3 regions of the Streptomyces sp. NPDC098101 genome follow, and region 3 is predicted to be linked to each of the others. Evidence: riboswitches for the same ligand, from Rfam matches in the RefSeq annotation. Region 3 holds a riboswitch; each other region holds the start of a gene.

Region 1 (2,253 bases), on a different contig from region 3:
TACGGTTCACCGCTTCGGGCGACAGACGGGGCCACAGCCTGGTGGAACCGGGTGGGGCGCGGCAGCATCGGTGGGACTCTGACGCGCAGTGCGATCCGGGGCAGCGGCCCCGGCGGGAAAGGGACAGAGTCGCCATGGCAGACCATCAGGAAGCATCCGTCACCCTGCCGAGCGAGCCCGCCTCGGTCCCCGCCGCCCGGCGGTACGTCGCGGAGGTGCTCACCGCCTGGGGTCTCGACGACTCCTCCGACCGGGCGGACGCGGTCCGTCTGGTGGTGTCGGAGCTGGCCACCAACGCCGTCCTGCACACCTTCGGCCAGTCGCCCTCCTTCACGGTCGGCGTCCGCCTGGAGCACGGGGAACAGCTCCACGTCGGCGTCACGGACAGCCATCCCCGCCGCCCCCGCCGCCTCCCCGCGGCGGTCCAGCAGGACAACGGCCGCGGCATGGCCATCATCCGTTCCCTGGCGGCGGAGTCCGGCGGCCGCCTCTCGGTGACCCCGACCGAGGACGGCGGCAAGACGGTGGGCGTCACCCTGCCGTGGAAGGCGGCCGCTCCGGTGGGCTGTTAGCCCGTCCGGCGGCGGCCCGGGTGCGAAGGCGGTGCGGGTGCGACGGCGGTTCGGGTGCGGCGGCGCCACCGCACCCCCCGGTCCGTCTCGAGGCGCCCGGTCAGCGCCCGGGCGGGGTCACCGGACGCGTCCGTAGTAGACCTTCGAGGACCAGATCTTGTCGAGCTTCACCCAGGAGCCGGTCTTGGGCGAGTGCCAGATCTTGTTGCTCCCGGCGTAGATGCCCACGTGGTAGACCTTCCCGCCGGAGTGGAAGAAGACCAGGTCCCCCTTCTGCCTGCTCCCGGCGGAGACGTGCCGGGTCTTGTTGTACTGCTGCTGCGCGGTGCGGGGCAGCGACTTGCCCGCCTTCTTGTACGCGTAGAGCGTCAGGCCCGAGCAGTCGAACCGGGAGGGGCCGACGGCCCCGTAGCGGTAGGGCGCGCCCTTCTTGGACGCGGCGATGCTCAGCGCCTTGTTCGCGTGTGTGGTGGCCGCCTGGGCCTCCGGTGCCGCGCCCGGTGCGAGCAGCGTGCCGCCGACGGCGGCGAGGGTGAGAGCCGAGACGGCTCCGGCCCGGGACAGCAGGGACGGGACGTGCATCTGCGCAGTCATGCGCAACCCTTCGTCAGCCGCCTGTGAAGGATGACCTGTCGGGTTCGGGCAGGCGAAGATGCCCGGCCGCGGCTGCGGCTTCACCCCAAGGGCCGGCCCCGCTGCGGAAACAGCGCGTACGGCCCGTACTGCTCGGGTCCTCCACTCCTGCCGATCCAATCCTGTCGACCAGACGTCCGGGACAGCGGCAGGACTCGGCGTCCGCCCGGACCGCCCCGCCTCGGATGGCGGGGGCTTGTCGTCGGCAGGGATCTTGCCCCACAGCCTGGTCGAAATCCGAGTGGAAACAGCGATATGTGAGAGTCCTCACGACTGATCCATTCGGGTGGACAGGATGCTTTCGTGATCGCGGAGGTTTGACCGGCGAGCCCCGCACCAGCAAAGGAACGCCCGATTCCGCCAGATGTGTACCCCCGGTGCGCAACTCGCCCGAGCCATATGTCGACTCGTCGACTCCACCGAACGGACGAGTGCTTCCGGCGCGGCTGTCGGCCGTCCGGCCCTCGACACGACATGCCGGAATGTCAACTCCGTCATGTCCGGGGGAGCGTGACCCGGCCGGCCCGCCGCTCCCCGTCCAACACCCGCAGGGCGCGCGCCAGGGTGTCCACGTGGACCTCGCTCTCGCCCCGCGCGTGCATGAGCGCCAGGGCCTCGCGCAGCGCCTCCGCGCGCCCCACCAGGGCCTGAGCCGCCCTCAGTGCCCCATAGGTATGCGTAGTTCTGGATGGATTGATCTTCCCCAGGAGGTCGACCACCGCGAGGTACGCGTCGACGAGTTCGCCCTCGGCCCGCGTCAGGGCGGGCAGCGGGGGCGGTTCGGGGACCACGGCCCGCTCACCGCACCGCGTCGCGCCGGCGCGTGATCACATGGTCCACCAGGCCGTACTCGACCGCGGCCGGAGCGTCCAGGACCGTGAGGCGGTCGAGGTCGGCGTCGACCCGTTCCCTGCTCCGTCCGGTGTGCTCGGCGAGCATCCCGGCCACCAGGTCGCGCTGGCGGAGCAGTTCGCGCGCCCGGATGTCGAGGTCGCTCGGCTGTCCGCGCAGGGGCTCCTCCGTGGCGGGCTGCCGGAGCGTGACCCGG
Region 2 (2,253 bases), on a different contig from region 3:
GCCGAGGGGCTCACGGACGCCGAGCGGGAGACGGCCGTGCAGAACCTGGTGGGGGTGGCGCCGCTCAAGTACGAGACGGCCGCCTCGGTCGCCGGGACGCTCGCCGACCAGGTCGAGCAGCACCTCCCGGACGACTTCCAGGCCCAGCTGTACGCGCGCCTGGCCGAGACCGGCACCGTCGAGGCGACCGCGGCCGTGGTCAGCGCCTTCCCGGTGGACCGGCTCGTCACGGTCCTGGTGGGCGACGCGGCGCAGATCGCGGAGCCGGTGCGGGCGCTCGGGATCGGTGAAGTCACCGTCGTCAGCGGCTGATCGGCCCCGTCCGGCCGGAGGCGCGGCGCCACCGGCCGGGGCGGACGGAGGACCCCGACGAGCCGTCACGTCGGGGTCCTCCGCGCACCCGTACGAGAGGGGTCCCGGCGGCCCGACCGGCGAACCACCCGGTGAATTGTCCGTATTGACGGCAAGGGTGATCATCTGCCCTGTGGCATGTCTTACAAAAGGCCGTGTTCGGTTGGTGATCGACTGGGGCTCCGCATACCGTCGGTCCGGCTGTTCGCCAGTTGCACCCGCCGCGCCCGCGGCACCGGACAGTCATCGCCGAGTCCCCGTCAGGCGCGAGCCTGGGGAGCCGGGGACCCGCACGCAGTCCCTGGGGTGAATCGGACGCCTTCGTCCCGTACGGAGGGGCCCGTAGGAGACCTTCCTGCTCCGAACCCGTCAGCTAACCCGGTAGGCGAGAAGGAAGGAAAGGAACAACGTCTTCATGGCGTTCACCCGTGCCACCGGGAAGCATCGTGGGTCGAGCCGGATGGCGCGCCGCGGCGCGGGCATCGCCGGCGTGGCGACGCTCGCCACCACCGGCGTCATCGGAACCCTGGCCTCCCCGGCGCTCGCCGCCGACACGGACAACCGCTCCCCCGAGGACACCGGTCTCACCCAGGTGATCACCGAGGACTCCCTCGTCGACCGGCTCAACGCCCAGGCCGACGCCCAGGACCGGCAGGCCTTCGAGGCCGTCGTCGAGGAGAAGGCCAAGGCCGAGGCGAAGCGCAAGGCCGAGGCCCGCGCCAAGGAGATCCGCGAGGAGCGGGCCCGCGCCGCCCGCGAGGCCGAGCGCCGCCGCCTGAACTCCTTCCAGCTCCCCGTCGCCGGCTCGTACGTCTCCACCGGCTACCAGACCGGCGGCTCGCTCTGGTCCTCCGGCAGCCACTCCGGCGTCGACTTCCACGCCGCCTACGGCAGCCGGGTCGTCTCCGTCGGCTCCGGCACCGTCGTCGAGGCCGGCTGGGGCGGCGCGTACGGCAACAACATCGTGATCCGGATGAACGACGGCACGTACACCCAGTACGGTCACCTCTCCTCCATCGGGGTGTACGTCGGCCAGACCGTCGAGCCGGGCCAGCAGATCGGCGTCTCGGGCTCGACCGGCAACTCGACCGGACCGCACCTCCACTTCGAGGCCCGTACGAGCGCCGACTACGGCTCGGACATCAACCCGGTCTCCTACCTCCGCGCCCGCGGCGTCGCCGTCTGACCCGGCGTCCCACGCGCCCCTGACCACCGGGGGCCCTCCGCGTCGCAAAAGCCCCGGCTCGTACTGAGCCGGGGCTTTTCGTCGTCCTGCCGTGGGCCAAAAGGCCGTCATGGATTCCATGGGGGCATCGGAAATTCCGGCGTGCTGCAATAGAGTCGCGGATCAGGCGCAGAACAGGCGCCGCTCGAATTGTCTCGCGCGGACCAAGGCGGAGGTCGGACACATGCGCATTCCCGCGCACTCGGTATGCACGGCGATCCGGGACGACATCGTCTCCGGCGTCTTCGAGCGGGGCAGCCGGCTGACCGAGGAGCAGCTCGCCCGCCGGTACGGGGTCTCCCGCGTCCCGGTCCGCGAGGCGCTGCGCACCCTGGAGTCCGAGGGCTTCGTCCTCACCCGCCGCCACGCGGGCGCGCACGTCGCCGAGCCCACCGAGCAGGAGGCGGCCGACCTGCTCGACATGCGGGCCCTGCTCGAACCGCTGGGGGCCGCGCGGGCCGCGCAGCGGCGCACCGACGCCCACCTCAAGGTGCTGCGCGGCCTGGTCAGGCTGGGCCAGGAGCGGGCCAGGCGCGGCCAGGGCGAGGACCTGCGCTCGCTCGGCGGCTGGTTCCACGAGACGCTCGCGCAGGCCTCCGGCAGCCCGCCGCTGACGGCGCTGCTCACCCAGCTGCGGCACAAGATCGCCTGGATGTACGCGGTCGAGCAGCCCGAGC
Region 3 (2,253 bases):
AGGGGAACCCCGGTCCGGCGCGCACGGGGGAAGGGCGCGCCGGACCGGGGTGGTCACCGCGGGAGGGTCGTCGGGGGCGCGTGAGCCGCCGGACTCACGCGACCCGCCGGGCTCACTTCAGGTGGAGCTGCTGGCCCGGGTAGATCAGGTCGGCGTTCTCGACGACGTCCTTGTTGAGCTCGAAGAGCTCGGCCCAGCCGCCCTTGACGCCCTGGGCGTCGGCGATCTTGCTGAGGGTGTCGCCGGCCACGACCTTGTACTCGCCGTCGCCCTTCTTGACCGTCTTGCCGGTCGGGGTGGTGACGGTCTTCTTGGCGGCCTCGGGGGCGGCCTGCCGCTCCTTCTTCGGGGCCTGGCGCTGCTCGCTGCGGGTGGTCGGCTGCTCGGCCTTCCGCTCCTGCTTCGGCTGCTGCTGCTTCGGCTGCTCCTGCTGCGGAGCGCTCTCGGCGGCGCCGCCGTCGTACGAGGCGCCGGAGAGGCCCACGCCGCAGCTCGGCCAGGCGCCCTTGCCCTGGCCCGCGAGGACCTTCTCGGCGATGGCGATCTGCTGGGACTTCGACGCCTGGTCGGCGGTGGAGGCGTAGGCGGTGCCGCCGTACGCGGCCCAGGTGGAGGCCGAGAACTGCAGGCCGCCGTAGTAGCCGTTGCCGGTGTTGATGGACCAGTTGCCGCCGGACTCGCACTGGGCGACGCGGTCCCACTCGGAGGACGTGGCGGCCGAGGCGGTGCCCGCGGTCATCAGCGGGGCGGCGACGGCGATGCCGGTGACGCCGACGAGCGCGGCGAGCTGGGTGGCCTTGGAGGGACGGCGGTGTTTGCCCTTGACGGAAAACAGCATGGGAATTCTCCTCACCGACGCCTGCGAGGTGAGCTGTCGGGTTCGGGCCGAAGAGTTGCCCGGCCGCGTGTCCTAGCACGCGGCTTCACCCCAAGCCGGTCGTCGGCCGTCTGTCTCGACGGCCGGGGCCGGCACTTACCTTGGGTCCCCCGCTCCTGCCTACGGCGCTTGCGCGACGACTGTTCCCATCGGCCGACGGCAGGATTCGGCGTTTCGGTCGACGGGGCCCGCGGTGGCGAGCGGTGATGACCGTAGACACAGAACCCTCCGAAGTTCAAAGAGGCTCATACGACGAATTTCGCCTCTTCTTGCCCTTCGGAGGGGACTGTTTGCGCAGGTGAGGAGTGACGGAAGCGGAGTTTGCGGGCGCTGTGGGCCAGTTGGGGCAAAGAGACCCATGTCTCACTCACCCGGAACCGGACATAAGCCCGCGAACTACCCCTCCGCCGAGACCGAACCCTTCGTCAGGTCGAGGTTCTGACCAGGGAGGATGAGGTCCGGATCGGTGCCCACGGTCCGCTTGTTGGCGTCGTAGAGGGCGGTCCACCCTCCGGGCAGTTCGTTCGCCTGGGCGATGTCCGAAAGGCTGTCACCCGGACGCACGGTGTATTCACCCGAAGAGCCCTGACTGTCCGTTGCGTCCGAATTCTTCGCTTCGTCAGCAATTGGGGCCGAGACGGGCTCTTCGGCAAGCTTGTCCTTGCCCGAGGCATGTCTACCGGATTCGGTGGAGCTGTCCGGCTTGTCGGTTTCCTCCGGGGCGGCGTCGCCCCGGTGCTTGCCTGTGCCGGGCGCGGACGGCGTGCCCTCGTCGCCCGGGACGCCGGGCGTCACGGAGCCGTCGGGGGCGACCGGGGCCGTCGGGTCGGACGGATCGGCCGGGAGCGTCGGGTCCGCCGGGTCCGTCGCCCCCGTCGACCCGGAGGGCGCGGACGGCGTGGCGGGGGCGGTCGGCGCGGTCGGGTCCGCCGGGGTGGCGGGAGCCGTCGATCCGGCCGGCGCGGACGGCGCGGCGGGAGCGGTCGTCGGGACGGAGGCCTTCGGCGTCCCGGTGGACGGCGCGGTCGGGGAGGCGGCCGGCGAGCCGGAGTTCCAGCTCGACTCGGGGACGGGCGCCACGGAGGGCGCCGGAGCGGTGGCCGGACCCGGGTCCACCCCGGTGGGCTTCCCGTCGTTCGTCAGACCGGCGATCGGCGCGCAGGTGGCCCAGGCGTCGCTGCCCTTGGCGAGGGCCCTCTCGGCCACCGCGATCTGCTGGGCGCGGCTGGCCAGGTCGGGGCTGGGCGCGTACGACAGGCCGCCGTGCCGCTCCCAGTCGCCCTGGGTGAGCTGGAGGCCTCCGTACATCCCGTTTCCGAAGTTGGCGCTCCACTGACCGCCGGACTCGCACTCGGCGACGCGGTCCCACGTGGCGG

What was found. A riboswitch is a leader RNA that binds a small molecule or an ion and turns the genes downstream of it on or off. The one in region 3 is predicted to bind cyclic di-AMP.
Region 1: linked by a shared signal. The riboswitch ahead of ACIQVI_RS22230 (C40 family peptidase) and the one ahead of ACIQVI_RS27980 (transglycosylase family protein) in region 3 are both predicted to bind cyclic di-AMP.
Region 2: linked by a shared signal. The riboswitch ahead of ACIQVI_RS29550 (M23 family metallopeptidase) and the one ahead of ACIQVI_RS27980 (transglycosylase family protein) in region 3 are both predicted to bind cyclic di-AMP.

What each region holds. Positions count from the first base shown of each region.
Region 1 is NZ_JBIWAS010000004.1:868,713-870,965, reverse strand. Features, by position in the region: gene ACIQVI_RS22235 (ATP-binding protein) at 135-572, shown strand; gene ACIQVI_RS22230 (C40 family peptidase) at 690-1,166, opposite strand; cyclic di-AMP (ydaO/yuaA leader) riboswitch at 1,170-1,300, opposite strand; gene ACIQVI_RS22225 (hypothetical protein) at 1,700-1,996, opposite strand; gene ACIQVI_RS22220 (ATP-dependent Clp protease proteolytic subunit) at 2,004-2,253, opposite strand, start outside.
Region 2 is NZ_JBIWAS010000008.1:104,909-107,161, reverse strand. Features, by position in the region: gene ACIQVI_RS29555 (pitrilysin family protein) at 1-312, shown strand, start outside; cyclic di-AMP (ydaO/yuaA leader) riboswitch at 589-754, shown strand; gene ACIQVI_RS29550 (M23 family metallopeptidase) at 767-1,537, shown strand; gene ACIQVI_RS29545 (GntR family transcriptional regulator) at 1,761-2,253, shown strand, end outside.
Region 3 is NZ_JBIWAS010000007.1:92,901-95,153, forward strand. Features, by position in the region: gene ACIQVI_RS27980 (transglycosylase family protein) at 113-838, opposite strand; cyclic di-AMP (ydaO/yuaA leader) riboswitch at 842-1,059, opposite strand; gene ACIQVI_RS27985 (transglycosylase family protein) at 1,274-2,253, opposite strand, start outside.